DNA from 4 places in the Streptomyces sp. NPDC059224 genome. Region 3 is predicted to be linked to each of the others. Evidence: riboswitches for the same ligand, from Rfam matches in the RefSeq annotation. Region 3 holds a riboswitch; each other region holds the start of a gene.

What was found. Region 3 has a riboswitch for cyclic di-AMP ahead of ACFXI4_RS15050 (transglycosylase SLT domain-containing protein). Riboswitches for the same ligand answer to the same signal wherever they lie in the genome.
Positions count from the first base shown of each region.
Region 1: it holds a riboswitch for cyclic di-AMP, as region 3 does, so the genes downstream of both, ACFXI4_RS39635 (transglycosylase family protein) here and ACFXI4_RS15050 (transglycosylase SLT domain-containing protein) in region 3, are expected to answer to the same signal.
Region 2: it holds a riboswitch for cyclic di-AMP, as region 3 does, so the genes downstream of both, ACFXI4_RS09435 (C40 family peptidase) here and ACFXI4_RS15050 (transglycosylase SLT domain-containing protein) in region 3, are expected to answer to the same signal.
Region 4: it holds a riboswitch for cyclic di-AMP, as region 3 does, so the genes downstream of both, ACFXI4_RS21010 (M23 family metallopeptidase) here and ACFXI4_RS15050 (transglycosylase SLT domain-containing protein) in region 3, are expected to answer to the same signal.

Region 1 is NZ_JBHZAN010000053.1:34,485-41,962, forward strand. It holds gene ACFXI4_RS39610 (NAD(P)/FAD-dependent oxidoreductase) at 1-196, opposite strand, end outside; gene ACFXI4_RS39615 (exopolyphosphatase) at 661-1,656, opposite strand; gene ACFXI4_RS39620 (DUF501 domain-containing protein) at 1,653-2,183, opposite strand; gene ACFXI4_RS39625 (septum formation initiator family protein) at 2,213-2,689, opposite strand; gene eno (phosphopyruvate hydratase) at 2,796-4,082, opposite strand; gene ACFXI4_RS39635 (transglycosylase family protein) at 4,472-5,143, opposite strand; cyclic di-AMP (ydaO/yuaA leader) riboswitch at 5,147-5,318, opposite strand; gene ACFXI4_RS39640 (transglycosylase family protein) at 5,527-6,534, opposite strand; gene ACFXI4_RS39645 (cytochrome P450) at 6,661-7,478, opposite strand, start outside.
Region 2 is NZ_JBHZAN010000007.1:111,885-119,362, forward strand. It holds gene ACFXI4_RS09430 (NAD-dependent epimerase/dehydratase family protein) at 94-1,152, shown strand; gene ACFXI4_RS09435 (C40 family peptidase) at 1,168-3,225, opposite strand; cyclic di-AMP (ydaO/yuaA leader) riboswitch at 3,234-3,408, opposite strand; gene ACFXI4_RS09440 (DUF1996 domain-containing protein) at 3,753-5,675, shown strand; gene ACFXI4_RS09445 (lipoprotein) at 5,749-6,396, opposite strand; gene ACFXI4_RS09450 (flavodoxin family protein) at 6,527-6,985, shown strand; gene ACFXI4_RS09455 (acetoacetate decarboxylase family protein) at 7,093-7,478, shown strand, end outside.
Region 3 is NZ_JBHZAN010000012.1:142,877-150,354, forward strand. It holds gene ACFXI4_RS15040 (hypothetical protein) at 1-70, opposite strand, end outside; gene ACFXI4_RS15045 (HAD family hydrolase) at 199-1,005, shown strand; gene ACFXI4_RS15050 (transglycosylase SLT domain-containing protein) at 1,015-1,503, opposite strand; cyclic di-AMP (ydaO/yuaA leader) riboswitch at 1,509-1,704, opposite strand; gene ACFXI4_RS15055 (polyprenyl synthetase family protein) at 2,917-3,975, shown strand; gene ACFXI4_RS15060 (CHRD domain-containing protein) at 4,097-5,032, shown strand; gene ACFXI4_RS15065 (outer membrane lipoprotein carrier protein LolA) at 5,292-6,521, shown strand; gene ACFXI4_RS15070 (ABC transporter ATP-binding protein) at 6,594-7,478, shown strand, end outside.
Region 4 is NZ_JBHZAN010000018.1:65,935-73,412, forward strand. It holds gene ACFXI4_RS20995 (GNAT family N-acetyltransferase) at 1-2,060, opposite strand, end outside; gene ACFXI4_RS21000 (HPr family phosphocarrier protein) at 2,237-2,518, shown strand; gene ACFXI4_RS21005 (GntR family transcriptional regulator) at 2,806-3,501, opposite strand; gene ACFXI4_RS21010 (M23 family metallopeptidase) at 3,713-4,468, opposite strand; cyclic di-AMP (ydaO/yuaA leader) riboswitch at 4,481-4,644, opposite strand; gene ACFXI4_RS21015 (M16 family metallopeptidase) at 4,837-6,225, opposite strand; gene ACFXI4_RS21020 (pitrilysin family protein) at 6,222-7,478, opposite strand, start outside.

The sequences.
Region 1 (7,478 bases), on a different contig from region 3:
CGACGACATGCCGGGGGGAGATGCTGCCGGCGGCGGCTTCGGGGAGGAAGGGCTGGTAGGTCATGTACGACCGGGGGTCGACGACCGTGACGGTCGCCTCGCCGTAGCGCATCTTCTTGAGGATGCGCCGAGCTGCGTACAGGCCTACGTACCCACCGCCTACTACGAGGATCCTGGGACGCTCCGTGGTGCTCATGGCATCGAGTATCCACCCGCCTCAGGGGGGCCGCTCGTGCGCCCCTTCACAAGGTTCTCCAGGGGTCGTGCTACACTCCGCCGCCCACGTGACGCAGGTCATGGCCGCCAGCGGGAACCGACTTCCGATACGACCCGTTGTCAATGCCGTGTGAGCTGCTCCTCCGGGCCTCCGGGGGCACCGCGGAGACACCGGATGTCACCCGCACGAACACCTCCGGAAACACCCTCGAAACGCTCTCCTGAGCACGCGTCCGGGGCCGTTGAGCCCCCGAACGGGCCAATGGGGACCCCCGCACCCCCCACCTGCACCGAATTCCTTGTGAAGAACTTCACGAAGTTTTCCGCGGGGGTGTCGTGGCACGGCGTGTCACGAGCCGTCCGGGGCGCTCACCCGCCACCCCGCACGCTCATCCGAGGAGGTCGGAAGGGTCGGCGAGGTGACGGGAAGCCCGCTCGGACGGGTCAGGCGATGGACCAGGCGATGCCGTCCAGGATGTCGTGCTCGCTCACCACGACCTCCGCCGCGCCCACCCGCTCCATGATCGACAGGAGTACGAGGGCGCCGGCGCCGATGACGTCGACACGTCCGGGGTGCATGGACGGGACGGCGGCCCGCTCGGCGTGGGTGGAGCCCAGCAGCCGCTCGGTGATCTCCCGGACCCGGGCGTAGGGGATGCGGGAGTGGTGGATGGCGGCCGAGTCGTACTCCGGCAGGTCCTGGTGGATGGCGGAGAGGGTGGTGACCGAGCCGGCCAGGCCGACCAGGGTGCGCGCCTCGCGCAGCGGCACGGTCCGCTCCGCGAGGTCGAGGGCGTTCTCGATGTCCGCCCGCATGGCGGCGATCTCCGCCTCGCTCGGCGGGTCGCTGACCTGTCCCCCGTGCACCAGGTGCCGCTCGGTCATCCGGACGCAGCCGACGTCCACGGACCGCGCGGCCCGCACCCGCTCGGACCCCACGACGAACTCGGTGGAGCCGCCGCCGATGTCCACGACGAGGAACGGCTCGGCGAGGTCGCCCACCCGTCGCCCACCACCACCCTCGGTCGAAGGGCGCTCCGCGCCCCCTTGGTTCTGCCCCGTCAGCTCCTTCGTCGCGCCCGTGAAGGAGAACTCGGCCTCCTGGTCACCGGTGATGACTTCCGGCTCGACGCCGAGGATGTCCAGCACGCCGCGTACGAACTCCGCGCGGTTCTCGGCGTCCCGGGAGGCGGAGGTCGCCACGAACCGCAGCCGCTGCGCCCCGTGTTCCTTGATGACGGCCGCGTACTCCCGGCAGGCTGCGAAGGTCCGCTCCAGCGCCTCCGGCGCGAGCCGCCCGGTCCGGTCGACCCCCTGCCCGAGCCGCACGATCACCATCCGCCGGTCCAGGTCGACGAGTTCACCGGTCTCGGGGTCGGCGTCGGCGACGAGCAGCCGGATGGAGTTGGTACCGCAGTCGACGGCGGCGACACGGGTCACTGGTCGTCCTCCTTGGCCGGCGTCACGCACGTGCCCTTGGCCCACCACTGGGGCAGCATGGCGATCGCCTCGTCGCCCAGCGGGTTCACGCCGGGCCCCGCGGCCAGCGAGTGCGCCACCAGCACATGGAGGCACTTCACCCGGTCCGGCATCCCGCCGGCGCTCGGAAACCCCGTCAGTTCCTCGATCTCGTCCCGGCGCCGGATGTAGTCCTCGTGCGCGGCGCGGTACGCCGACGCCAGTTCCGGATCGCTCTCCAGACGTGCCGTCATCTCCTTCATCACGCCGTTGGCCTCCAGGGTGCCGATGGCGGAGGCGGCCTTGGGGCACGTCAGGTAGTACAGCGTCGGGAACGGCGTGCCGTCCGGCAGCCGCGGCGCGGTCTCCACGACGTCCGGCTGCCCGCACGGGCACCGGTGCGCGATCGCCCGCAGCCCGCGCGGCGGCCGCCCGAGCTGCTGCTTGAAGGCCTCGACGTCGGCGTCGGTCGGCTCGGTGCGCGGAGTGGAGGGCGGGGGCGTTTGCATGACTGTGTTCTGCGTGGCTTTCTGTCGGTTCACTGGTCGGACGCGTCGGACTTGTCGACGCCGTCCCAGACGTTCGCGTACCAGGGCCGGTCGGCCGCTCCGAGGTAGGCGTGCGCCTGCTGGGCGGCAGCGGGGTCGATCACGATGTAGCCCGTCTCGCCCGGCATCACGTAGTGCAGCCGCTGCCGGATCTGCTGCTCGGCGTAGGAGTCGTCCTGCCACCGGGCCTTGACGTCCCGCAGCTGCTCGACCCGCTGCCGGGCCTGCCTCTGCTGACGTTGCAGGTCGGCGATCTCGGCACGCTGGGAGACGTACTGCCGCATCGGGTAGGCGAGCGCGACGACCATCGTGCACAGCACGATCGCGAGCAGCGCGGCACGGCTGGTGAGCCGGGAGCGGCGGGCCTGCCGCTTGGTCTGGGAGCGGTAGACCCGGGCCGCCGTCTGCTCGCCGAGCAGCTTCAGCCTGGTCGCGGTGGAGAACCGGTCCCGGTCCTTCGCGGCCATGTCCCCGCCTCCCTGATACGTGCGTACGTCCCCGGACACGGTACGGGACCGGGTACGGGGACGTACGTACGACTGGCTAAGCCTTACCCTCTACGGGCCCTACGGCTCAGCCCTTGAAGCGCGGGAAGGCGCTGCGGCCGGCGTACACCGCGGCGTCGTCGAGGATCTCCTCGATGCGCAGCAGCTGGTTGTACTTGGCGACGCGCTCGGAGCGGGCCGGGGCGCCGGTCTTGATCTGGCCGCAGTTGGTGGCGACGGCGAGGTCGGCGATGGTGACGTCCTCGGTCTCGCCGGAGCGGTGGGACATCATGCACTTGAAGCCGTTGCGCTGGGCCAGCTCGACGGCGTCCAGGGTCTCGGTGAGCGAACCGATCTGGTTCACCTTGACCAGCAGGGCGTTGGCGGCGCCGTCCTCGATGCCGCGGGCCAGGCGCTCCGGGTTGGTGACGAACAGGTCGTCGCCGACGATCTGGACCTTGTCACCGAGCTTGTCGGTGAGGACCTTCCAGCCGGCCCAGTCGTCCTCGAACAGCGGGTCCTCGATGGAGACCAGCGGGTAGGAGGCGACGAGCTCCTCGTAGTACTCGGTCATCTCGGCGGCCGAGCGGGACTTGCCCTCGAACTCGTACTTGCCGTCCTTGTAGAACTCGGACGCGGCGACGTCGAGCGCGAGCGCGATCTGCTCACCGGGGACGTAACCGGCCTGCTTGATCGCCTCCAGGATGAGGTCGAGCGCGGCGCGGTTGGACTCCAGGTTCGGGGCGAAGCCGCCCTCGTCGCCGAGGCCGGTGGACAGGCCCTTGTTCTTCAGGACCTTCTTCAGGGTGTGGTAGACCTCGGCACCCCAGCGCAGCGCCTCGGAGAAGGACTCCGCGCCGATCGGGGCGATCATGAACTCCTGGATGTCGACGTTGGAGTCCGCGTGCGAGCCGCCGTTGAGGATGTTCATCATCGGCACCGGCAGCAGGTGCGCGTTCGGGCCGCCCAGGTAGCGGAACAGCGGCAGGTCGCTGGCCTCGGAGGCGGCGTGCGCGACGGCGAGGGAGACGCCGAGGATGGCGTTGGCGCCGAGCGAGCCCTTGTTGTCGGTGGCGTCCAGGTCGAACATGGCCTGGTCGATCAGGCGCTGCTCGGTGGCGTCGTAGCCGACCAGCTCCGGGCCGATCTGCTCGATCACGGCGAGGACGGCCTTCTCGACGCCCTTGCCGAGGTAGCGGTTGGGGTCGCCGTCACGGAGCTCGATGGCCTCGAAGGCGCCGGTGGAGGCGCCGGAGGGAACGGCGGCACGACCCGTGCTGCCGTCGTCGAGGCCGACCTCGACCTCGACCGTGGGGTTGCCTCGGGAGTCCAGGATTTCCCGGGCTACGACGACGTCGATGGACGGCACGAGCATCTCCTTCTTGGGATGTGACGCTGGTTGTGCGGGCGCACGCGGGCCTGGTCGGCCCTTGCTCAGCCTTGCGACTAGAGCCTAACCGTCCCGGGCCCGTGAGCCAGCCGACCGACCGGCCCGTGGACACAGAGACGGTACTCATTGTTCATGCACGGAACAAAGGGGGGTCCGATGAAGAACGGAAGAAGAGCGGGTCAAGGAGAGGACCACCGCACGAGGACAAAGAGAAACCCCGCCCCGGCGCGTACGGGGGAAGACGCACCGGAGCGGGGAGCCGTGGGGGACGGGGGTGGCCCTCATGTGGTCCTCACCGCGGGGACCACGGTTGTGTGAGCGCTGTGGTTCGGCCGGGCGCCGCCTGTCACTTCGGGGTGCCCGCCTCCCGGGGCCTACTTGAGGTGCAGCTGCTGGCCCGGGTAGATGAAGTCGGCGTCGTCGACGATGTCCTTGTTCAGCTTGAACAGCGCCTGCCAGCCACCCTTGACCTTGTGCTTCTCGGCGATCGAGCTGAGCGTGTCGCCCTTGACGACCTTGTACTCGCCGTCGCCCTTCTTGACCTTCTTGCCGGTCGGGGTGGTGACCGTCTTCTTGGCGGCCGGACGCTCGGCGGAGCGGGAGGCGGCCTGGGTGTCGGTCGAGCGGGTGGCGGTGCCGCTGCTCGACGAGCTGGTGCTGCCGCCGGTGTGGGCGGCGCCGGACAGGCCCGTGCCGCAGACCGGCCAGGCACCCTTGCCCTGCGCGCCGAGAACCTTCTCGGCGATCTCGATCTGCTGCGCCTTGGTGGCCTGGTTGGCCTGCGCGGCGTACTGCGTGCCGCCGTACGCGGCCCAGGTGGAGGCGGAGAACTGCAGACCGCCGTAGTAGCCGTTGCCGGTGTTGATGGCCCAGTTGCCACCGGACTCGCACCGGGCGACGGCGTCCCACTCGGAGGCGGTGGCGGCCGAGGCGGTGCCGGTGGCCATCAGCGGAGCGGCGATGGCGACACCGGTGACGCCGGCGAGCGCGGCGACGCGGGCGGCCTTGGACGGACGACGGTGCTTGCCCTTGCCGGAAAACAGCATGGAGGATCCCCTCACCGACGCCTGCGAGGTGAGCTGTCGGGTTCGGGCCGAATGAGTTGCCCGGCCGCACACCTCACGGTGCGCGGCTTCACCCCGAGCCGGACACGGCAGCCTCAACCACCGGTCCCGGCACCTACCTTGGGTCCCCCGCTCCTGCCTACGGCGCTTGACGCGACGACTGTTCCCGGGTGGCCGCTGGCAGGACTCGGCGTTGCGGCGGCCGGGGCTCGTGGTGACGAGCGGCCTCGACCGTAAACAGGCGATCCGGCGAATATCAAAGATGATCAGGGCTTCTGAGACTCATCCCACACTTTCACCAAAGCGGACATTTGGCTTCGAAATAGGGCGGGCGGAAGCGTCAACTCCCGCCGGTTTCAATCCGTTTAGCTACTGAGTTTCAGGGTCTGACCGGGGGCGATGTGGTTCGGGTCGGTGCCGATGTCCGCCTTGTTGGCGGCGAAGAGCGCGCGCCATCCGCCGTCGAGGTCAAGGGAGTCGGCGATGGAGGCGAGCGTGTCGCCGTCCCGCACGGTGTAGGTGCCGGCACCCGGGGAGGCGTGACGTCCGGAAGACGTCGCACTCTGACCGTTTGTCACGCTTTCGTCCGCCGAGCCGCCGCGGTGCTTGCCGCTGCTGCTGACGGCTCCCGTGTCGACCAGATCCCAAGAGCTGCCCGTCTGCCACGAATTGTCCGAGTCGTCGGCTTCGGGCACCACGGGGTTCTCGCTCACCTCCGGGGTGCCGGAGCCTTTGGATCCCGACTTGTCCGTCTTCGTGGAGCCGGTGGAGGCGCCCTTGCCGGAGTCGCCCCTCCCACTCGGGGACGGGGTGGCCGAGTCCGGGTCCGTGGCGCCCGACGCGTCCGGCGAGGAGTCGGACGATCCGGTATCCGATGAACCAGATGAATCCGATGAACCAGATGAAGAGGACGAATCAGACAGCCCGGGGGACGAGTCGGAGGAGCCGGACGTGTCGCCGGATCCGCCGAGGCCCGTGTCGACGTTCACCGAGGAGTCGTCCGAGGACAGCCCGGCGAACAGGGCACAGGTCCGCCAGGGCTTGGTGCCCTGGTCGGCGAGGATCTTCTCGGCGACGGCGATCTGCTGCGAACGGCTCGCCTGGTCCGGCGTACTGGCGTACTCCTGGCCGCCGTGCTCGTCCCAGTCGTCCTGGGACATCTGCAGGCCGCCGTAGTAGCCGGTGCCTGCGTCCATGCTCCAGGAGCCGCCGCTCTCGCACTCGGCCACCCTGTCCCAGGTGCCGCCGTCGGCCGCGTTGGCGCTCGCCGCTCCGAGGAGCGGGATGGCGATGGCCGAGCCGGTCACGCCGGCCGCGACGAGAAGAGCCGGAGCCTGACGGGGGCGACGGTGACGACCGTTCCCGGAGAGCATGCGGAAACCTTTCGAGCGACAGCGGTGACCGGCGCGACGGGTCCTGCCGGCGCGCCGCACTGATGGGTGAAGGTATAGGCAGACGATCACTTGTCACAAGTTAATGCCGCGCAGATCACGTGAAGATCACATAGTTGAACGCCGGTCATCTTTGCCGGTGGAGGGCGCCACGGGGGTGAACTCCACGGGGAGCGTGCGCAGTCCGCGCATGATGAGCCCGCCGCGCCAGCGCAACTCGCTCTCGTCCGCCGCGAGTCGCAGATCCGGGAGACGGGTGAGGAGGGTGGCGAGCGCGCTCTGCCCTTCCAGGCGGGCGAGCGGGGCGCCGAGACAGTAGTGGATGCCGTGGCCGTATCCGAGGTGCTGGTTGTCCCGCCGGGACAGGTCGAGGGTGTCCGGCTCCGCGAACCGCTCCGGGTCCCGGTCCGCCGCGGCGAGCACCACGAGGACCGGGTCGCCGGCCGCGATGCGCTGCCCGCCGATGCCGAGCGGCTCGGTGGCGAACCGCCAGGTGGCGAGCTCCACCGGCCCGTCGTAGCGCAGGAGTTCCTCCACTCCGGTCTCCAGCAGCCCGCGCTCGCCTGCGGCCAGCGAGTCCTGCAGGCGGCGGCGCTGTTCCGGGTGGGTGAGCAGGGCGTACGTGCCGTTGCCGATGAGGTTGACCGTCGTCTCGAAGCCGGCGAACAGCAGGATGAAGGCCATGGCGGCGGCCTCGTTCTCGGTGAGGTGCTCGCCGTGGTCGGAGGCGCGGATGAGTCCGGAGATGAGGTCCTCGCCCGGGGCCGGCTCGGCGGTGAGCGCCTCCCGCTTCCGGTGGATCAGCTCGGCCAGATAGCCGCGCATCTTCTTCACGGACCGCGCGACCCCGCCCCGCGGCCCTCCCCCGTGCCGGATCATCATCCCGGCCCAGTCCCGGAAGTCGTCCTGGTCCTCGCGCGGGACGC
Region 2 (7,478 bases), on a different contig from region 3:
CTCCGCCCGGTGCCTGGCGCCCGCCCCGGACATGCGCCAGCCTGGCCTGTGCGCCGCACGGGGCGCGGTGTCCCGAGGGCGAGGGGTGAGAGCGTGGACGCACGCGGGGAGAAGACCGTCGCGGTGACCGGCGGCAGCGGATTCGTCGGCAGTCATCTGGTGCGCGGGCTGCTGGAGCGGGGCTACCGGGTCCACGCGACCGTCCGCAGCGCCTCCGCGGCGGACAAGGTGCGGCCCCTGTGGGAGCTCCAGGAGGCCTTCCCCGGCCAACTGGCCCTGTTCGAGGCCGACCTGATCAGGGACGGCTCCTTCGACGAGGCCTTCCGAGGCTGTGCCACGGTCTTCCACGTCGCCTCGCCGTTCCTGATGCCGGAGCGGATCCGGGACGGCCGGCGGGACGTGGTCGACCCGGCGTTGCTCGGCACCCGCAACGTGCTGGCGAGCGTGGACCGCACCCCGGACGTGACGACCCTGGTCTTCACCTCCACCGTGGGCGCCGTCTTCGGCGACTACTGCGACGTCCGCGAGATGGCCGGCGGGATCCTGACGGAGAAGTACTTCAACACCACCAGCACGGTGGCCGGCAACCCCTACCACTACGCCAAGACGGTCGCCGAACGCGCCGTCCTGGACGCCGGGACCGCTCAGGACCGCTGGCGCATGGTCTGCGTCAACCCCGGCCTGATACTGGGCCCTTCGCTCACACCCGCCTCCGAGTCCGGCAGCCTTTTCCTGCTCGACGAGCTGTTCAAGGGCTACTTCTGCTACGGCGCCCCGGACTTCAGCTTCACCACCGCGGACGTCCGCGACGTGGCCGACGCGCACATCGCGGCGGCGGAGAACCCGGCGGCGCACGGCCGTTACATCGTGGCCAACGAGACGATGACGTCCTTCCACGAGATGTCCAGGATCATCCGCACCCGGCGTCCCTGGGATCCGCGCCTGCCGCGCACCGCGCTCCCGCACTGGCCGGTACGGGTCCTCGGTCCGTCCTTCGGGCTCACCCAGGACTACATCCGCAAGCACCTCGGCATCCGCTTCCGCGTCGACAACAGCCGGGGCGTCCGCGAACTGGGCCTCACCTACCGGCCCGTCGAGCAGACCCTCCTGGACCACCACGCGAGCTGGCGCACGCGGCGGCGGAGGGTCTGACCCCGACGGCCGGGCTCAGGCCGGGCGGACCACCCGGTGGATCGCCGACTCCCCGGCGTTGTAGATCGACTCCTCGCGGATGGAGGCCCCCGGGCTGGGCGCGTGGATCATCATGCCGTCGCCCGTGTAGACCCCGACGTGGCTGTCGTTGTCGAAGAAGAAGACCAGGTCACCGGGCTCGATCGCGGCCAGGGTCAGAGGGGTGCCGGCGAAGGCCTGCTCGGCCGTGGCGCGCGGCAGCGACACCCCGGCGGCACGCCAGGCGGCCTGGGTGAGGCTGGAGCAGTCGTACGAGTCCGGACCGGTCGCCCCCCAGACGCAGGGCCGTCCGATCTGCGCCCGGGCGAACGCCAGCGCCCTCATGGCCTTGCCGGGCTCGGCCACGGCACCGGGCACGAGGAAGGAGCCGGTGTCGGCGACGGCTGCGGGCGCGAAGGCGGCCGGGGGAGAGGTGGGGAGCGGAGCAGTGACCACGGGGGGCGCGGTCGGGACGGGGGCGGTGACCACCGGGGGCACCGCCGGGACGGTCGCGGTGGGGAACGGGGCCTGGGCGACCTGCGCGGCGGCGGCCATCGCCAAGGGGGGCTCGGCCATCGCGGCGGGAGCCGCCAGCATCGCCCACGGCGGGTCCGTCACGGCCGCGGGTATCACCGGCGCGGGCAGCGGAGCCTGAGGCGTGAGCATCGGCGCGGCTGATCCCCAGCCGGCGGCCGTCGGCTGCGTCCCGGCCGGGTAGCCGCCCAGGTCCACGGCGGGCGCCGCGGGGAAGGCGCCGGTGCCGAAGCCGGCCGTCGGCACGGCGGCCGTCGGAAAGCCGGCCGTCGGCATGGCGGGAGCCGCCGCGTCCGGGGCCGACGCGGCGTACGCGGCGGCGGGATAGGCGGCCTCCGCGGTGGCCGCCGGCGTGCTGAGGTAGGCGGCGGCCGCGTCCTGCGCGACGCCCGGGAAGAAACCGTTGTCCATCGGGCCCGGGACGGGCGCAGGCGTCTGGAAGGCGCCCGTGTCGGCGGGGTACGCGGCCTGGAAGGCGTCCGTGTGCGCGGGGGGCACGGAGGGAAACCCGCCGGTGTCGTCCGGCATCCGGAACGTGCCCGTGGCGCCCGGCGTCATGACCCGGAAGGAGCCGGTGTCGCCCGCGCCCGCGGCCGGCATCGCACCCGTCTCCCCGCCCGTCACGGGCGGGAAGCCGTCGGTGGCGCCCGGGGTCATCACGCGGGAGCCGTCCGTGTTCGCCGGGAACCGGGACTGGACGGCGCCCGGGGTCATGATCCGGAAGGTGCCTGTGTCCGTCGCGGACACCACCGGGATGCCACCCGTCGTCTCCGTCACGGTCGGGGCCCGCGAGGAGCCGGTGTCGCCGTACCGCTCCGGCATGCCGGCGGGGGCCGACCACTGCTGCGCGGGGGCCTGGGCCTCGGGCGCCGGCCAGGGGGCCTGAGCCGCCTGCGGTGCCGGTGCCGGTGCCGGGACGGGAGCGGCCGGTTCGGGCGCCGCGATCGCGCGCTGTCCGGTGCGCTGGGACAGCAGCTCGCGCGCCTTGGCGATCTTCAGCTGGTACTTGGTCTTGGACGCGCCCGGCGTGGCCCGCTGCGGCGCGGCGGCGGGCAGCGCCTTGGGCGAGCTGGACGGTCCCGGGGGCAGTGCCGCGGGGGATCCGGCCGTCAGTTCCAGCGGGCGCCCCGCCGGTTCGCGGACGACCTCGATGTCGCTGTTCGCGGACGGCCCCGCGGTCAGCTCGGGCCGGGCCGCGCCGGTGCCCTCCAGCTGGCCGAGCAGGTCGGCCGCCATGGCGCTGACGGGGCGTCGCGGGCCGGGACGGGCGGGCTGCCGGTCGGAGGGCAGCGCCGCCGGGACACTCGGCCCCAGCCGCGAGCGCGCTCCGTCGAACCACTCGCGGGCGATGCTGTCGAGGCCCGGGTCGTCACGCCGGGGCCGCTTGAACAGCGGGACACCGCGGGACCGCGAGCCCCCGTTCATCGCGCGTGTGGCGTTGTAGTTCCCGGTGGCGTTCTCGGCCTGGTCGTAGAGGCTGTCGATCCGCTGTCGAACCTCGTCACGGCTCTCGGGCGCCATGGGGGTCGTGCTCCTTCCGTACTCCGCCGACCGGGTTAGCTGTCGGGTTCGGGCGGGTCGATCCGGAAGGCATGCCCTACGGCCGTCGCCCCTCAGGGCAGTTGGCCGATTCACCCCAGTGGTTCGGTTGGGTCCCCGGCTCCGGGAGGCCCCGTTGGGCACCGGATTGGGCGGAGGCCGCGCGGCCCGACGGGATTCGCCGGGGGGAGCCGAGCGGCTTGCCCGTCAACTTAGCCAACTTGTGTCACTCGTGTGAAGGTTGAAGTGGCTAATGTCCGATACGTAATTGTGATGTTCGTCGTAGCGTTCGAGGTGCCGGAGCGGTGTCGTGGGCGACCGGACGGCTGCTTCCTATGAGATCGCCGTGAATTCGTGGGGCCGTTGAACACGGCGGCGCCGGGCCGCGTACAGGGCGGGGGATTTCCATGTCCGGCCCGACCACGACACGCAGGGGAACGACCTTGAGACCCAACAGGCGCAGACGCCCGACCGGCGCACAACGAGCGACCTTCGCAGCGGTCGCCCTCATGCTCGGCGGCGCAACACTGGTCGCGGTGAACGTCTACGCCTCGGCCACCGAAGGCGGTTCGGACCAGCAGGCCGGGCAGACCGCCCAGGTGCTGTCCGCGCCGACCGTCTACTGCCCCGACGCCGGCAGCCGTCTGACGGACGTGCCCGACGCGGCCCGGGCCGACGTCGACGGTGAACTCGCGCAGCTGGACCAGCAGATCGCGGCCGCCTACCAGCAGCTCAAGGAGTCGGCGGCGGCGATCCGGCAGAACCCCTCTCTCGCCGACCAGACGATTCTGGGTCCGCTGAAGGAGAAGCGGTCCGAATCCCTCCAGCGCATCGCCGACGCCATCGGCCGGGAGGGCGACCGCCCCGAGGGCCTCGACGACCTCGCCCCCTGCACCCTGCGCTCCTCGGACCAGGGCGGCGGCCAGTCGGCGTCGCCGCAGGACGGCGCCACACCGGGTCAGAGCGCGAGCGCCGGTGCCGGCGCCGGGACCGGCATCGGCGGCCAGGGCGGCAACGGCCCCGTCGCCGCCGACTACGCCGACATCACTGCCGTCCAGCCCAATGTCACGACCCCGGCCGAGCAGTCCGGCGGTTCCACCGGCACCTTCTCCTCCAGCTGCGGTGTCAACGCCAACGGGCTGTTCAACTCGGACAACGTGATCGTGGCGCCGGGTGTCTCCAACGGCGCGCACCACTTCCACGACTACATCGGCAACCAGTCCAACAACGCCTTCGCCAGCGACGACGACCTCGCGAAGGCCGACACGAGCTGTGCGGACCAGGGCGACAAGTCCACGTACTACTGGCCCGTGCTGCGCCTGCAGAACGGCACGCAGGAGCGGGACGCCGACAAGCCGGGCGGCGGCACCGAGGGCAACGCCGGGCAGATCGTGACGGCGAAGGAGGTCACGCTCACCTTCGAGGGCAACCCGACCTCCAAGGTCACCGAGATGCCGCGGCTGCTGCGCATCATCACCGGTGACGCCAAGTCCTTCGTCAACGGCCCGGCCAACGCGAACGCCTCCTGGAGCTGCACCGGTTTCGAGGACCGGCAGCTCAAGGACAAGTACCCGCTCTGTCCCTCCGGCAGTGACGTGGTGCGTACGTTCCGGTTCCAGAGCTGCTGGGACGGCCGGAACATCGACAGCGCCAACCACCGCACCCATGTGGCGTTCGAGGCCGCCGACGGCAGCTGCCCAGCCGGCTTCGAGGCCATCCCGCAGCTGGTGCAGCGCATCGTCTACGACGTGGACGCGCCGAGCCTTCAGGACGGCGGCCGGACGGTCCCGCTGTTCGCGGTGGACTCGTTCCCCGAGCAGCTGCACAAGCCGGTCACCGACCACGGCGACTTCATCAACGTCTTCGACGAGGACCTGATGCGGAAGATGGTCGGCTGCATCAACTCCGGCCGTACCTGCGGCGCGGGGGCCGACGAGGAGCCGCCGTCGCAGAGCGCCGAACCCGACCCGTCCGAGTCGGCGACCCCGGAGAACCCGCCGTCGGACACCGCGAGCCCGGTCACCGAGCCGAGCGACACGGCGGCCCCGGCCGACCCGCCGGCCCAGACGCAGAGCGCCGAGCCCTCCGAGCCCGCGGCCGAGCCGTCGGCCACGAGGTCCGGCTCCGGCGACTCCGGTCTGCCGCACGTCTACACGAGCGCTTCGCCGAAGAAGTCCTCGGGCACGGGAGGCGGAGTCATCAGCAAGCCGACCGAGCGGCCCGAGACCCAGGCCCCGGCCGACGCGGCGAGCACCGCCGGTGCCGCTCCGGCCGGCCGGCAGAACCCGTCCACCGCGCCCCAGACCGAGCCGCAGGCCGTCCAGGGTGATCTCGCCGAGACCGGAACCAGCCTCTGGCCGGCCGCCTTCGGCGGACTGCTGCTGGCCGCCGGGTTCGTGCTGCTGTGGCGCACCCGGTGGAGGTCGTCCTGACCCAGGCGACGCGTCTCCGCCGGGCCCCGGCCCGGCGGAGACGGCGCGTCCGGCCCCGGCCCCCGTGCCGGGGTCAGGCGGTGCGCAGTGTCTGCCGGGCGAGCTCGAACGCGGGGAGCATCGCGTCGTGCTCCGCGCTGTCGAGCCCGCCCAGGTGCAGGACGACGGGCCCGCGGGGCGTGACCACGGCCAGCGCGGACTCCCGCTTGCTCTCGCCCAGCAGCTCGCTGGTGTGGACGTAGTCGACCCGTACCCCGGCCGGCCCGCCGGACGTGAACGTGAAGGGCCGGTACCTCGCTCCGCTGGTGCCGTCCTCGGCGGCCACGAAGGCCCGGAGCACCGCGCCGGCGTCACCGCTGCCCGGCTTCCCCGTCGACACCCGAAGAAAGCCGATGGACCCGGCGGGCTTGGCGTCGATCTCGCAGACCAGGGTCACCGGACCCTGACGCAGCAGGCTCTCCGCCAGATCGGCGTCCGTGCCGTCCGAGACACCCGCGGCCGGGCCTTCCACGGCCGCCGCCCGCCAGCCGCGGGCGATGTCGAACGTGACCGGCAGCGCACAGGCCGAACCGGCGGCGCCGACCGTGCCCCCGCGCCGAGCCGCCGCACCGGACGCGTGTCCCGACTCCGTGACGCCGGTCGCGCGCGCCGACACCCCGCAACCCGTCAGCATCCCGGCCAGCAGTGCGAGCGGTACGGCTCGCCTCCCCAGGCTCCCCACCCGTTGCCTCCCCTTCGGCGTCCCGGCGCGTCACTGTAACGGAGGGCTCCGACACGGCCGACCAGCCGCACAGCCTTGACCGGCGGCCCGCCGTTTGCCGCCGGCGGGCCGCGCACGGCAGGGTGCCGGTGTGGCTACCTTGCTGATCGTCCATCACACCCCCTCACCGCACTGCCAGGCCATGTTCGAGGCCGTGGTCTCCGGGGCGACGGCCCCGGAGATCGAGGGCGTCCGGGTCGTGCGGCGGGCGGCGCTGTCCGCCACGGTCTCCGACGTCCTCACGGCCGACGGCTACCTCCTCGGCACCCCGGCCAACCTCGGCTACGTCTCCGGCGCCCTCAAGCACTTCTTCGACCAGATCTACTACCCCTGCCTGGACGAGACGCGGGGCCGTCCCTTCGGCGCCTACGTGCACGGCGGCAACGACGTCACCGGCGCCCTGCGCGCCCTCGACGCCCTCACCACCGGCCTCGGCTGGCGCCGGGCGGCTCAGCCGGTCACGGTGACGGGCGAGCCCGGCACGGCGGACATCGAGGCGTGCTGGGAGCTCGGCGCGACCGTCGCCGCCGGCCTCGCCGACGACGCCTGACCCGCCCCGCGCGACGCGCTCCGTCACCCGCACGGACGAAGGTGCGCGCACCGGGCCCAGGGCACACGATGGGACCAGGCCATGTCGTCGATCCGAGGGAGCGCCGGATGGCAGCGCACCGGCATGCCGCCGGGCCGCCCACGGAGGAACTGCTGCGGGAGTGCGCCCGGGACGTCGTGGACGTCGCCGAAGGCATCCGCGAGGTCTGCGCACGGACCAGCTCGGTCCTGTTCGCCCCGGCGCTGACGGGTTCCGCGCGGCGCCGCCCGCGCACCGGATACGCCGCCCGCTGGGCGCTGCTGCGGGCGCTCACCGACCGGCGGGGGCTCGGCGGAGCGGCGATCGTGGCCCCGGACGGCGTGGGCCGTCTCCTCGGCGCGGCGGGGGAGGCGCTGGGCCGGGAGAGCCTGGCCGCGCTGGTGGCGGTCACCTCGCTGCGGCTGAGGATCGCCGCCGTCCTGCTCGACCATCCCGAGTTCGGGCGGGACCCGGG
Region 3 (7,478 bases):
GGTCGCCGCCTCCAGCAGATGCGCCCGGAAGTCCTCCGGTCCGTCCGTCACCACGCCGCTCCAGCCCCATCGGTACCGCCGACCCACCGAGAACGTAACGCGCGCCACCGGCAACGCCCCATCGCCGATACGGCGGGCGCCATTTGAGGCCGAAACGCACAGTGAGTCTCAGGGGCGTGCTGTCCGTATTCTCTGATCATGGTCGCACCCACCCCGTACTCACTGATCGCCACCGACCTGGACGGCACACTGCTGCGTGCCGACGACACCCTCTCCGAACGGTCGCTCGCCGCGCTCGCGCGGGCGGGCCGGGTCGGCGCCCGGCATCTCGTGGTGACCGGCCGCCCCGCGCCGAGAGTGCGCCCCCTCCTGGACGACCTCGGTTGCACGGGACTCGCGGTCTGCGGCCAGGGCGCCCAGCTCTACGACGCCGGCGCGGACCGGCTGCTGTGGTCGGTCACCCTGGACCGGGAGCTGGCCGAGACCGCCCTGGGCAAGATCGAGGCCGAGGTCGGGCAGGTGTACGCGGCGGTCGACCAGGACGGCGTGGACGGGCTCACGCTCATCGAGCCGGGCTATCTGATGCCCCACCCCACGCTGCCCGCGCTGCGCGTGGGCCGGCGGGACGACCTGTGGTGCGCGCCCATCAGCAAGGTGCTGCTGCGCCACCACACCCTGTCGGACGACGAACTGGCGGCGACCGCGCGCGCGGTGGTGGGATCGCTCGCGACGGTCACCATGTCGGGGCCGGGAACGGTCGAGCTCCAGCCGTGCGGGGTGACCAAGGCGACCGGGCTGGCACTGGCCGCCGACCATCTGGGGCTGAGCCCCGAACGGGCCATCGCCTTCGGGGACATGCCCAACGACATCCCCATGTTCGACTGGGCGTCCTACGGGGTGGCCATGGCCAACGCCCACGCCGAACTCAAGGCGGTGGCCGACGAGATCACCCTGTCGAACGAGGACGACGGCATCGCCGTCGTCCTCGAAAGGCTCTTCACCTGACGGCGCCGGTCAGTACGCGCCGTGCACGTTGTCGATCGAGCCGTACCGCGCGGCGGCGTAGTTGCAGGCGGCGGTGATGTTCGCGACCGGGTCGTAGACGTCGAACGACGTGCCGTCCACGTGGTAGGTCTTGAACGTCGGGTCGATCACCTGGAGCAGGCCCTTGGAGGGGATGCCGGCGGCCGCGTTGGAGTCCCAGAGGTTGATGGCCCGGGGGTTGCCGGAGGACTCACGCATCACGTTGCGGTAGATGCCGTTGTAGCTGCCCGGAATGTTCTTTTCGGCCATGATCGCGAGCGACTCGCGGATCCAGCCGTCGAGGTTGTTCGGGTACCCGGCGAGCGTCGTGGACGCCGTCGAGGTGGTGGACGTGGCGGCGGAGGCGGCGGTCGCACCGATGAGCGGGAGGGCGAGAACGGCGGCGCCGGTACCGGCGACGGCGAGCGTGCGGATGACGCGGTTACGGCGGGGGCGGCGGTGCTGAGGGGCAGCAGACATGTCGTGGTTCCTCTCCGTCGCCTGCGGGGTGAGCTGTCGGGTTCGGGCTCGGGGAGTTCCCGGTCGCACCGCCCTGAGGCGAGGCGACTTCACCCCTAGCCGTTCCGGTACGACGTCCGTCGGTGACGTCGGTCGCCCGGTCCGGCGACTTACCTGGTTCCCCCGCTCCTGCCGTGCGAATGGACTCGTTGATGGTCGCGACGGGCGGCGGCAGGATTTGGCGTCCGCCCGGTGAGCCGGAACGTATGCGAGAGCACATGTCCGGAACAAGTACCTGATTCCCCCAACACGCCGATTGACCTTGGTCTGAGTCGTATGGGGTACTTGATCCTTTGCGGTTGCCAAGCCTCAACTCGCCAACAGGAAAAGGAGAGAGAGGGTCGCCTTACCGCCTCGGTGGCACTCAGGGCCACGTGACCCACTTCACGAAGTGGCAATTACGGCGAATCGGACAAAGGGGGATTGATTGAATCCGCCTTTTCGGGTGTCGAGGGAATAGCCCCGCTCCGCCATTTGTATGGATTGCCTCGATTGGAGCGAGTGAAGTGGTGCACATCACAAGTGATTCCATGAATTGTCCGAATTGCCTTGTTAAGCGGAATTTCGCTTCGAGGTGAGCGGACCGACGGACCTGGGCGGGTGGATGCCGAGGTGCCGGGAGTTCCCGTGTGGCGGTACGTGATTCCGGTCACGCCGAGGGCGGGGCGCAGGCGTCACGACTCGACGGCGGCCGAGCGATCGTCCATGCGCGTGTGTCCTCCGTGAGAGCGGAACCTCCGCCCCGTCGCGCGTCGTTGTCCTGGCGGCCGTCCGGGGATTGGGGGTCGCGGCGAGCGTCATGAGCGGCCCGGGCGCGCGGGTCCTCGTCCCGAGGGGGACGCGTCCCGAGGGGTGCCGACCGCGGGAGCCCCCGACCGTGTTCACGCCCTCGTCCGTGCCGAGGCCGCGCCGTCGGCTGCTCGCGGGTCGTGAGTCCGCCCGCACCGCGCCGGCCGGGACCGGGCCCCACGCGCGCCCGCGCGCATGTCTGATCGCGCATGTCTGATCTCGTGGAGGAGGGGGCATACGGGGGTGGATCGGAACGCGGCGGACCGCGGAAGGGGTACCTCCGGGCAGGTGACGTCGGCAGGAGGTGGCGCGACCGTCCACGGACGGAGGTCTGCGGGACGATCCGCGGCCGGACCCGGTGTCGGTGCTGGTCCGGGATCCGGTTCAGGACCCGGTCCGGGACACGGCTCGCCCCCTGGTTCGGGACAAGCACCAGCACATCCTGTTAAGTCATTGCATGTCAGGTCGTATCAGCTGATCAAGAACATACCGGTCGTGATCCGATAGTGCCCGAGGTGTAACGGTGGGCGCCCTCGGTGATCGAAACCTGACCGGATACGCTGACTTGAGTGATGGCAGCGACCTATCGACAAACCATGTAACCGCCAGTGGACACCAGCAGACAGGAGACCCCTCGTGACCGTCGGGCCGTTCGGGCTGAGCGTGCGGGACCAGGCTCTGGAAGCCGATGTCCAGGCCGGATTGACGGCTGTCGAGGAGGGCTTGCTAGAAGCCACCAAAAGTGAGGTCCCGTTCATCACGGAAGCCGCGCAGCACCTCGTGCGGGCCGGCGGGAAGCGGTTCCGGCCCCTGCTGGTGATGCTGGCCGCGCAGTTCGGTGACCCGTACGCGCCGGGCGTCGTGCCGTCGGCGGTGGTCGTCGAGCTGACCCATCTCGCCACGCTCTACCACGACGACGTCATGGACGAGGCGGCCGTGCGGCGTGGTGTCGACAGTGCCAACACCCGCTGGGGCAACTCGGTCGCCGTCCTCACCGGTGACTTCCTCTTCGCGCGCGCCTCGCAGATCCTCGCCGACCTCGGACCCGAGGCGGTGCGGGTCCAGGCCCTCGCGTTCGAGCGGTTGGTGACGGGTCAGATCCTGGAGACGGCGGGTCCTTCGGACGGGCGTGACCCCGTCGACCACTACCTCGACGTGCTCGGCGGCAAGACCGGCTCGCTGGTGGCGGTCTCCTGCCGTTTCGGCGCGATGATGTCCGGTGCCGACGAGACGGTCGTGGACGTCCTCACCCAGTACGGCGAACGCCTCGGTGTCGCCTTCCAGCTCGCCGACGACGTCCTGGACATCGCCTCCGACTCCCACGAGTCCGGCAAGACCCCGGGGACCGACCTCCGCGAGGGCGTCCCCACGCTTCCGGTGCTGCGGCTGCGGGAGCGGGCGGCGCGGCTCGGGCTGCCCGACGACATCGCGCTGTGCGAGCTGCTGGACTCCGACCTCACGGACGACGTTCGGCACGCGGAGGCCCTGGCGGCCCTGCGGGCGCACCCGGCGCTGGAGCAGGCGCGCCGGGACACCGTCCGGTACGCGGAGGAGGCCAGGGCCGCCCTGGCGCCGCTGGTGGAGTGCGACGCGAAGGTGACGCTGCTGGAGCTGTGTGACGCGGTGGTGCACCGGGCGGGGTGACCCCCGGTTCTGTGGCGCAGGTCACATTGCTGGACTGAGTCCAGTCTGAGATCAGTTCCGTACCTCTCCCCAGAAGCCGACGCAGGGGGCGTCGGCTGACCTAGGGGGAGAAAACGGAATCATGGTCATCAACGCAACGCGTCGCAGGACCCTCGTCGCCGCCGCCGTCGCCGTGTCCGCACTCGGCGGTGCCGCCGTCCCGGCGTACGCCGCCACCAGCCACAGTTCCGCCCGTCACGGCTCCACCGGCTCCGTCGTCCTCGTCGCCAGCCTGCGCGGTGGCAACGAGATGCCCGTCGCCGGTGGGGCAGCCGTCGGGGACAAGGACGGCGTCGCGCTGGAGTTCATCCAGGTCAAGGGGGACAAGGTGACCGTCGCCGTGACCTGGCGCGGTACCGGCAGGCCGACCGACCTGCACATCCACCAGGGCGCCAGGGGCACCAACGGCGGTGTGAGGATCGGCTTCGGAAGGTTGCTGAAGAAGGCCAAGGGTCACACCGTCACCGGCAGCGTCAAGGTCGCCGACAAGACCCTGCTGAAGGGGCTCACCACCGATCCCGGGGGTTTCTACGCCAACCTGCACACCGCCGACTTCCCTGGCGGGGCGGTCCGCGGCCAGCTGCACGCGGTCACCACCGTCACCGACCTCAAGGGCGGCGGCCTGCAGGCCTCCGTCGTCACCGGCAAGCAGATCTACGAGTGCAAGGCGGCCGAGGGCGGCCACGCCTTCGCCCAGCGGGACGTCAGTGCCAGGCTCGGCGGCGGAATCCGGCACTCCTTCGTCGCCCCCGGCTCCGGCACCCCGCAGTGGGTAGCGCCCGACGGCAGCGCGGTCACCGGGACGGTCCTGACCAGGACGCCGAACGGCGACGGCAACGTGCCCGAGCTGGACCTCAAGGCCGCGCAGTCGGGCAAGAAGCACGGGCTGCTCGCCCGCACCGGCGAGGTCCTGCGCCTGAACACCGTCGGCGGCGTCGCCCCGGCCGGCTCCTGCACTCCGGGTGCCGTCGTGGGGGTCCCCTACCAGGCCGACTACGTGTTCGTGCGACAGCACTGACCGAACGGAACACGTGACAGAAAGCGACCGCAGGCGCCTCCGCCGCACGACCCCTACGGGTCGGGGCAGGCGCCTGCGCCCTTGTGTCATACCGCAGTCGTACGCGGAGTTGGCTCCCGGGTCTGACGCTTGAGAGGCCCGGATTTGGTGAGATGGAAACCACGGAAATCACCACCACTCACCGTTTCGGGTGAGAATGGCGGCTCAGGGTGGGACACGTGCGAGCACAGCCGCCGCCGACGACGGAGGTAAGGCACACATGGCACCGAACGAAACCGAGGACAGCACGGGGGCCGCGCAGGCCGACGACGAGCTGCGCGCCGAGCGGCGGCGCAAGGCCGCGCGATACGTCGTCCCGGTCGCGGTCGTGGGAGTGGCCGCTGCCACGATCGGTCTGGTCCCGGCGCTCGCCGACTCCGGCGACCCCGACCTGCCGAAGATCACCGCGCAGGAACTCATCAACAAGATCGCCAAGTCGGACGTGCAGCAGCTGTCCGGCACCGTGAAGATCAGCACCGACCTCGGCCTGCCCGACCTCGGCGGTCTGGAGAGCGGCCTGCTGTCCGGCGCGGCCCAGGGCGGCGGCGACGGTTCGTCCGCCGACCCGTCGGCCAAGCTCACCGAGCTGGCGTCCGGCACGCACACGCTGCGCGTGGCCGCCGACGGCCCCGAGAAGCAGAAGGTGTCGCTGCTGGAGAGCGGCGCCGAGTACAGCCTCATCCACAACGGCACGGACGTGTGGGGCTACGACAGCAAGTCCAACGAGGTCTACCACTCCACCGCCGCCGGCTCCGGCAAGGCCGACCGGCACGAAACCCCGGCCACGCCCAAGGACTTCGCCGACGAGGTCCTCAAGTCGGTCGACGACACCACCTCGGTGAAGGTCGACGGTACCGCCCAGGTCGCCGGTCGTGACGCCTACCGGCTGGTCATCAAGCCGAAGCAGTCCGGTACGACGGTCGGCGCGATCAGCATCGCGGTGGACGCCAGGACCGGTACCCCGCTGAAGTTCACCCTCACGCCGTCGAGCGGCGGCGCGGCCGTGGTCGACGCCGGCTACACCCAGGTCAGCTTCTCCGAACCGGCCGCCTCGACCTTCGATTTCACCCCGCCCAAGGGCGCCAAGGTGACCGAGGCGCAGAAGGGCGACAAGGGCGACGGGATCACCAGGGCGCCCGGCCGGAGCACGCCCGGCCAGAGCGCTCCGCAGGAGCTCGGCAAGAACGGCTTCGACGTCCTCGGCGAGGGCTGGAACGCCATAGCCGTCATCGACTCCGGCGACAAGGGCGGACTGCCCAGCGGCTCCGCTTCCGGCGGCGGTGACCTGGGCGGCTTCCTCGGCTCGCTCGGCGACCCGGTCTCCGGCAAGTTCGGCAAGGGCACGGTCTTCTCCACCCGGCTGATCAACGCCCTGATCACGGACGACGGCAAGGTGTACGTCGGCGCGGTGGACAAGGCGGCCCTGGTGAAGGCGGCGAACGCGGGGTAACAGGGACGGGACGGGTCCCCCCACCGCGCCCACTGCCCCCTGCCTGTGCCGCACGACGAATCGAGGGAGCCGATGGACCGACCGTCCGCCACCGAGCGGGAGCCGGAGGACCAGGGGCAGGACGGTCCGGGGCGAGGCGACCCTGCTCCCGCGGGCGTCATCGACACCCGCGGCCTCACCAAGCGCTACCGCGGCGGACAGCTCGCCGTGGACGGTCTCGACCTGACCGTCCCGGCGGGCAGCGTCTTCGGCTTCCTCGGGCCGAACGGCTCCGGCAAGACCACCACCATCCGCATGCTGATGGGCCTGATCACACCCACCTCGGGCACGGCCCGGGTCCTGGGCCGCCCGATGCCGCGCGCCTCCCGCGTCGTACTGCCGCAGGTCGGGGCCCTCATCGAGGGTCCGGCGCTGTACGGCTTCCTCTCCGGCCGCGACAACCTGCTGCGGTACGACGCCGCCGACCCGACCGCCGACCCGCGCACCCGGCGTACCCGCGTCCAGACCGCGCTGGACCGGGTGGGCCTGACGGCGGCGGCCGCGAAGAAGACGAAGGCCTACTCCCTGGGCATGAAGCAGCGGCTGGGACTGGCCGCCGCGCTCCTCCAGCCCCGTAAGCTGCTGGTCCTGGACGAGCCGACCAACGGCCTCGACCCGCAGGGCATGCGGGAGATCCGTTCCCTGGTGCGGGAGCTCGCCGGGGACGGCACGACCGTCTTCCTCTCCTCCCACCTCCTCGACGAGATCGAGCAGGTCTGCACGCACGCGGCCGTGATGGCGCAGGGCAGGCTGATCACCCAGGGCGCGGTGGCCGATCTGGCGGCAGGGGCGCGCGGCCGGCTCGTGGTGACCACCCCGGACGCCGGCGAGGCGGCCCGGGTGCTGAAGGAACAGGGCGTCGTGGACGTCGTCACCACCGAGGACCGGGTCACCGGCGAGCCGCCCGAGCGGGACCTT
Region 4 (7,478 bases), on a different contig from region 3:
GCGGCGGGGTAGGCGGGAATCAGCCGGGAGCAGGAGTGCGGGGCACGCGGCCGGGCGGTCTCGGTGACGGCGGCGGGCGGTGTCCGGCCGGCTCCCGCGGACGGCGTCCGGGCCGCCGTCTGCGTCGGTGCGGGGCGCAACCGGTGGGTGCCGCCGGAGGCGCCGGGTGCCATGACAGGTGCCTGCGGTGCGGTGCGGCCCGCGGCCGAAAGCGCCTCCGCCAGCCCCCCGAGCTCCACGTGCACGACCAGGACCGGCTTCCCGTGCGCCCCCTCGGCCGCCGACCGCAGGGCCTCCGCCAGTTCACCGTCCCCGACCGCCCCCTCACCGATCGTCGGGATGGCGGTGACGACCACCGCGTCGCACGACTCGTCGGCCAGCGCCTCCGCCAGCGCCCGGTGGAAGTCGGCGGGGGTCGCCGTGGTCGTCAGGTCCAGCGGCGGCGCGGGCCGCAGCCCCTCCGCCAGGCACCGGTCGTAGGTCAGCAGCCCCAGCGACTCGGAGTTCCCGAGGATCGCCACCCGGGGCCCGGCCGGCAGCGGCTGCCGGGCGAGCAGCAGCCCCGCGTCGACCAGCTCCGTGATCGTGTCTACGCGGATCACCCCGGCCTGCCGGAGCAGCGCGGACACCGTGGCGTGCGGCAGCCGGGTGGCCCGTACCGCGTGCCCCTGCGGCGCCGAACCGGCGCTCTGCACCACGACCAGCGGCTTCGCCGCCGCCGTGCGCCGCGAGAGGCGGGTGAACTTGCGCGGGTTGCCGATGGACTCCAGGTACATGAGGACGACATCGGTCTCGGCGTCGTCGTACCAGTACTGAAGGACGTCGTTGCCGGAGACGTCCGCGCGGTTGCCGGCCGAGACGAAGGTCGACACGCCCGTGGTGCCGGTGACGCCGCCGCCGCGTCGGTGCAGCCGGGACAGCAGGGCGATCCCGATGGCACCCGACTGGGCGAAGAGGCCGATGCGGCCGGGGCGGGGCATCTCGGGGGCGAGCGAGGCGTTCAGCCGGACGTCGGCGGCGGTGTTGATGATTCCGAAGGCGTTCGGCCCGATGATCCGCATGCCGTACGTGCGCGCGTGCCGGACGAGTTCGCGCTGGCGTTCACGGCCGTCCGGGCCGCTCTCCGCGTATCCGGCGGCCAGCACGACGAGCCCCTGGACGCCGTGTTCACCGCAGTCGGTGACGACGTCCGGGACCTGCTCGGCGGGTACGGCGACCACGGCCAGGTCGACCGGTCCGTCGATGTCGCGCACGGAGCGGTGCGCGGGTACCCCGTCGACCTCCTTGAGATCGTCGGGGAAGGCCTGGTTCACGGCGTGCAGGCGGCCGGTGAAGCCGGCGTCCCGGAGGTTGCCGAGGACGCTGCGGCCGACGCCGCCGGGCGCCCGGCCGACGCCGATCACGGCCACGGAACCGGGGGTCAGCAGGCGCCGTACCGAACGGGCCTCCGCCCGCTGCTCGCGCGCGCGTTGGACGGCGACGGAGCGGTCCGTGGGCTCCAGGTCGAACTCCAGGCGGACCACGCCGTCCTCGAAGCTGCGCTGCTGGGTGTACCCGGCGTCCGTGAACACCTTGATCATCTTGCTGTTGGCGGGCAGCACCTCGGCGGCGAACCGGCGGATGCCGCGCTCCCGCGCGACGGCCGCGATGTGCTCCAGGAGGGCGGAGGCGACGCCCCGGCCCTGATGGGCGTCCTGGACGAGGAAGGCGACCTCCGCCTCGTCGGCGGGCGCGGAGGCGGGCATCCCGTCGGCGCCAATGCGGTCATAGCGTACGGTTGCGATGAACTCGCCGCCGATGGTGGCCGCGAGTCCCACCCTGTCCACGAAGTCGTGGTGCGTGAAGCGGTGGACGTCCTTGGCGGAGAGCCTGGGGTAGGGCGCGAAGAAGCGGTAGTACTTCGACTCGTCCGAGACCTGCTCGTAGAAGCTGACCAGGCGGCCGGCGTCATCGACGGTGATGGGCCGGACGCGCGCGGTACCACCGTCGCGCAGCACGACGTCCGCCTCCCAGTGGGAGGGGTACGCGTGCCGGTCGTGTCGGTCCGCCGGGGTCTGCATGGGCCCCAGAGTACGGCTCGCGTCCGACAGTGGCGCGAGGCAGTCTGTGGAGGACGGAAGCCGGACCGAGGCCGCGGTCCGACGACACACCCGCGGGGACTCACGTCCGCTCCGGGCATGCTTCACGATATGGGAAACTGGTCTAGACAACCCTGAACACCGAAGGGCAGCATCACATGGCTGAGCGCCGCGTCAACGTCGGCTGGGCCGAGGGCCTCCACGCCCGCCCCGCTTCCATCTTCGTCCGAGCCGCCACGGCCACAGGCGTCCCGGTGACGATCGCCAAGGCCGGGGGCGACCCCGTCAACGCGGCCTCCATGCTGGCTGTCCTGGGCCTGGGTGCCCAGGGCGGCGAGGAGATCGTCCTCGCCTCCGACGCCGAGGGCGCGGACGCCGCGCTCGAGCGCCTGGCCAAGCTGGTCGGCGAAGGTCTCGAGGAGCTCCCCGAGACCGTCTGAGCGTCACCGCACCCGCACGAACGAGGCCGCGCCGCCCCCGCCAGGGCGGCGCGGCCTCGCCGTTCCCGCCGCGCGGCGGGAAACCGAGCCGCCTCGGCCACCTTTTGCGAACGGGGCGTTTATGCGGAACCCGGCCGCGCACCGGGCGCGGTTAATTCCCCGCCGGGCACGGCGATGACACGCTCCGGAAATTCCGGGCGCGCGCGAAATAAAGGCGGCGGAGTCCGGCCGAGGGCGTCGGAAATACTGCTCCACCGAATAACATCTCTTTGTATACGGCGCCCGTGTTAATGCCGCAGGCCCGACATGTTTACGGGATGTTGCGAAGTCCTCACACCGGCCGCCCGGTCCGTGCCGCCGGAAAAGCGCGGCCGGTGGGAGACCGTGGACCGCTCGGCGTGCAGCGCGGTGATCGCCCGCGCGCGTTCGCCGTCGCCGCGTGTCACCGCGTCCACGATGGCGCCGTGCTCGGCCCAGGACTCCACGGGGTTGGCGGGTGAGTCGACGACGTACATCCAGGCGATCTTGTGCCGCAGCTGGGTGAGCGTCGAGGTCAGGGCGTGGCTGCCGGTGGCCTGGGCGAGCGTCTCGTGGAACCAGCCGCCCAGGGAGCGCAGGTCCTCGCTGCCACCCCTGCGGGCGCGTTCCTGGCCCAGCCTGACCAGTCCGCGGAGCACCTTGAGGTGGGCCTCGGTACGGCGCTGGGCGGCCCGGGATGCGCCGAGCGGCTCCAGGAGCAGGCGCATCTCCAGCAGGTCGGCGGCCTCCTGCTCGGTCGGTTCCGCCACGCACGCGCCCGCGTGCCGGCGCGTCACGACGAAGCCCTCGGCCTCCAGGGTGCGCAGGGCCTCGCGGACGGGGACGCGCGAGACACCGTAGCGGCGGGCCAGGAGTTCCTCGGTGAGCCGGCTGCCGCGCTCGTAGACACCCGCGACGATGTCGTCCCGGATCGCCGTGCATACCGAGTGCGCCGGAATACGCATGTCCGACCTCCGCCTTAATCCCCGTGAAACGCCGCCGAGTGGCGTCCGTTCCGTGACTCTATTGCAATGAGCGGGAATTTCCGACGGCGGCCCTGAATCCATGCATATTTTTTGGACATCGGGTTCACGAAAACGACGAAAGCCCCGGCTCGGGAGCCGGGGCTTCGGCACACTCGCCGCGTGACGTCACACGGTCGTCGCCGCGTTCGGGTCAGACGTCGACACCGTGCTTGCGGAGGTAGGAGACCGGGTCGACGTCCGAGCCGTACTCCGGGGTCGTGCGGGCCTCGAAGTGGAGGTGCGGGCCGGTCACGTTGCCGGTCGCGCCGGAGAGGCCGATCCGCTCGCCCGGGGTGACCTTCTGCCCCACCGAGACTCCTATCGACGACAGGTGGCCGTACTGGGTGTACATGCCGTCGGCCATCTTGATGACGATCTGGTTGCCGTACGAGCCGCCCCATCCGGTGGAGACGACCGTGCCGGTACCGACCGCGTGCACCACCGTGCCGGTGGCGGCGTGGAAGTCGATGCCGGTGTGGGCGCCGGAGGACCACAGGGAGCCGCCGGTCCGGTAGCCGGTGGAGACGTACGAGTCGGAGATCGGCGCGACGAAGGCGTTGAGACGCTTGCGCTCGGCCTCCCGCGCGGCACGCACCTCGGCCTCGCGCTCCTTCTTGGCCTTGGCCGCCGCCTTCTTGCGCGCGGCCTCCTCGGCCGCCTTGCGCTCGGCGGCCGCCGTCTGCGCGGCGGCCTGGGCGTCGATCTGCTCGGCGACCGAGTCGCTGACCGTGATCACCGGAGTGAGGCCGGTCTGCTCGACCGAGTTCTCCGCGGCGAGCGCCGGGGCTGCCGAGACGGTGCCGATGACACCTGTGGTGGTGAGGGCCGCGATACCGGCGGCCTGCGCGGTGGTGCGCTTCACCCGGCCGGGACGACGGTGCTTCCCGGAGGCGCACATGAACGCCATGTAGAGGCTGGTCCTTTCCTTCCCTCTCGCCTACCGGGTTAGCTGACGGGTTCGGAGCAGGAAGGTCTCCTACGGGCGCCCTCGCGGCTCGCGCGGGCGTCCGATTCACCCCAGGGACTGCATGGGTCCCCGGCTCCCCTGGCTCGCGCCGTACGGGGACTCGGCGATGACTGTCCGGTGCCGCGGGCGCGGCTCGGTGCCTGGCGGACAGTCCGGAAGAACCTATGAGGGCGTCCTCGCAATCCTCAAACGGATCGCGGTTTTTGTCGCGCATCCCACAGGGCAGACAGGCAACCTCCGCCCCAATTCGGACATTTCAGAGCCCCGGTGACCCGAGGGTCACCAGGGCTCCGGGCGCACGCGTCCCGCTACTCCGCGGCGACGACCGTCACTTCGCCGATGCCGAGGGCCTCGACGGGCTCCTTGATCTGCGCCGCGTCGCCGACCAGGACCGTCACCAGGTGGTCGACCGGGAAGGCGCTCACGACCGCCGCGGTGGCCTCCACGGTGCCGGTGGCGGCCAGTTGCCGGTAGAGGGTGGCCTGGAAGTCGTCCGGCAGATGCTGCTCGACCTGGTCGGCCAGGGTGCCGGCGACGGCCGCCGCCGTCTCGTACTTGAGCGGCGCCACGCCGACCAGGTTCTGCACGGCGACGTCACGCTCGGCGTCCGTGAGGCCCCCGGAGGCGAGGGTGCGCAGCACCGTCCACAGGTCCTGGAGCGCCGGGCCGGTGTTCGGGGTGTCCACGGAGCCGCTGATGGCGAGCATCGAGGCGCCGCTGCCGTCGGGGGCGGAGCGCAGCACCTGCCCGAAGGCACGGACGCCGTAGGTGTAGCCCTTCTCCTCGCGCAGGACGCGGTCCAGGCGGGAGGTGAGGGTGCCGCCCAGGCAGTAGGTGCCGAGCACCTGGGCGGGCCAGACGCGGTCGTGCCGGTCGGCGCCGACGCGGCCGATGAGCAGCTGCGTCTGGACGGCCCCGGGGCGGTCCACGATGACGACACGGCCGGTGTCGTCCGCGGTGACCGGGGGCACCGGCCGGGGCTGGGCGGCCGTGCCGCGCCAGGCGCCCAGGGTCTCGCCGAGCAGTTCGTCCAGGTCGATGCCGGTCAGGTCGCCGACGACGACCGCGGTGGCGGTGGCGGGCCGCACATGCCGGTCGTAGAAGGCGCGTACGGCGGCCGCGTCGATCTTCTCGACGGTGTCCTCGGTGCCCTGGCGCGGCCGGGACATCCGCGCGGCCGACGGGAAGAGCTCCTTGTAGAGCTGCTTGGCGGCCCGGCGGCTGGGGTTGGCCAGCTCGTGCGGGATCTCGTCGAGGCGGTTGCGGACCAGCCGCTCGACCTCGCTGTCGGCGAAGGCGGGTGCCCGGAGCGCGTCGGAGAGCAGCCCGAGGCCCTTGCCCAGACGGGAGGCCGGGACCTCCAGGCTGAGCCGGACGCCCGGGTGGTCGGCGTGCGCGTCGAGGGTGGCGCCGGCCCGCTCCAGCTCGGCGGCGTACTCCTCGGCGGAGTGCTTGTCGGTGCCCTCGGAGAAGGCGCGCGCCATGATCGTGGCGACGCCGTCCAGGCCGGCCGGCTCGGCGTCCAGGGGTGCGTCCAGGAGCACCTCCACGGCGACGACCTGCTGTCCGGGGCGGTGGCAGCGCAGCACGGTGAGCCCGTTGTCCAGGGTGGAGCGCTCGGGGGCCGGGAAGGCCCAGGGCCGGGCCTCGCCGGCCTGGGGCTGCGGGTGGAAGTCCATGGTGGCGAGCTCGCTCACTTCGCCGCCTCCTCGTTGTTGTCGCCGGCTTCGACCGTGGCCTCGGCCTCGGGGTCCTCGGGTACGTCGGCGTCCTCGACCGTCTCGGGGGACTTGGGCTCATAGACGAGCACCGCGCGGTTCTCGGGCCGCAGGCGGGCCTTGGCGACCTCCTGGACCTCCTCCGGGGTCACCGTGAGGACGCGCTGGACGGCGGTCAGGGCAAGCTGCGGGTCGCCGAACAGGACGGCGAACCGGCACAGTTCGTCGGCGCGGCCGGCGACGGTGCCCAGCCGGTCCAGCCACTCGCGCTCCAACTGGGCCTGGGCGCGTTCCATCTCCTCGGGCGTGGGGCCCTCCTCCGCGAAGCGGGCCAGCTCCTCGTCGATGGCGGCCTCGATGACCGGGACCTCGACGTCACCGGAGGTCTTCACGTCCAGCCAGCCCAGGGAGGGCGCACCGGCCAGGCGCAGCAGCCCGAAGCCGGCGGCGACGGCCGTACGGTCGCGCCGTACGAGGCGGTTGTACAGACGCGAGGACTCGCCGCCGCCGAGGACGGTGAGAGCCAGGTCGGCCGCGTCGGAGGCGCGCGTGCCGTCCTCCGGGAGCCGGTAGGCGGCCATCAACGCGCGCGCGGGCACCTCCTCCACGACGACCTCGCGCAGCTGCTCGCCCATGATGTCGGGCAGCGAGCCGTCACGCGGGGCGGGCTTGCCGTCGTGCGCCTGGATGGAGCCGAAGTACTTCTCGATCCAGGCGAGGGTCTCCTGGGGGTCGATGTCGCCGACCACCGAGAGCACCGCGTTGTTGGGCGCGTAGTAGGTACGGAAGAACGCCCGCGCGTCCTCCAGGGTGGCCGCGTCCAGGTCCGCCATCGAGCCGATCGGCGTGTGGTGGTAGGGGTGGCCCTCCGGGTAGGCGAGCGCGGTGAGCTTCTCGAAGGCGGTGCCGTAGGGGACGTTGTCGTAGCGCTGGCGGCGCTCGTTCTTGACGACGTCCCGCTGGTTCTCCATCGACTCGTCGTCGAGGGCGGCGAGCAGCGAGCCCATACGGTCGGCCTCCAGCCAGAGGGCGAGCTCCAGCTGGTGGGCGGGCATGGTCTCGAAGTAGTTGGTGCGCTCGAAGCTGGTGGTGCCGTTGAGCGAGCCGCCGGCGCCCTGTACGAGCTCGAAGTGGCCGTTGCCCTTCACCTGGGCGGAGCCCTGGAACATCAAGTGCTCGAAAAGGTGAGCCAGGCCGGTACGTCCCTTGACTTCGTGCCGGGAACCGACGTC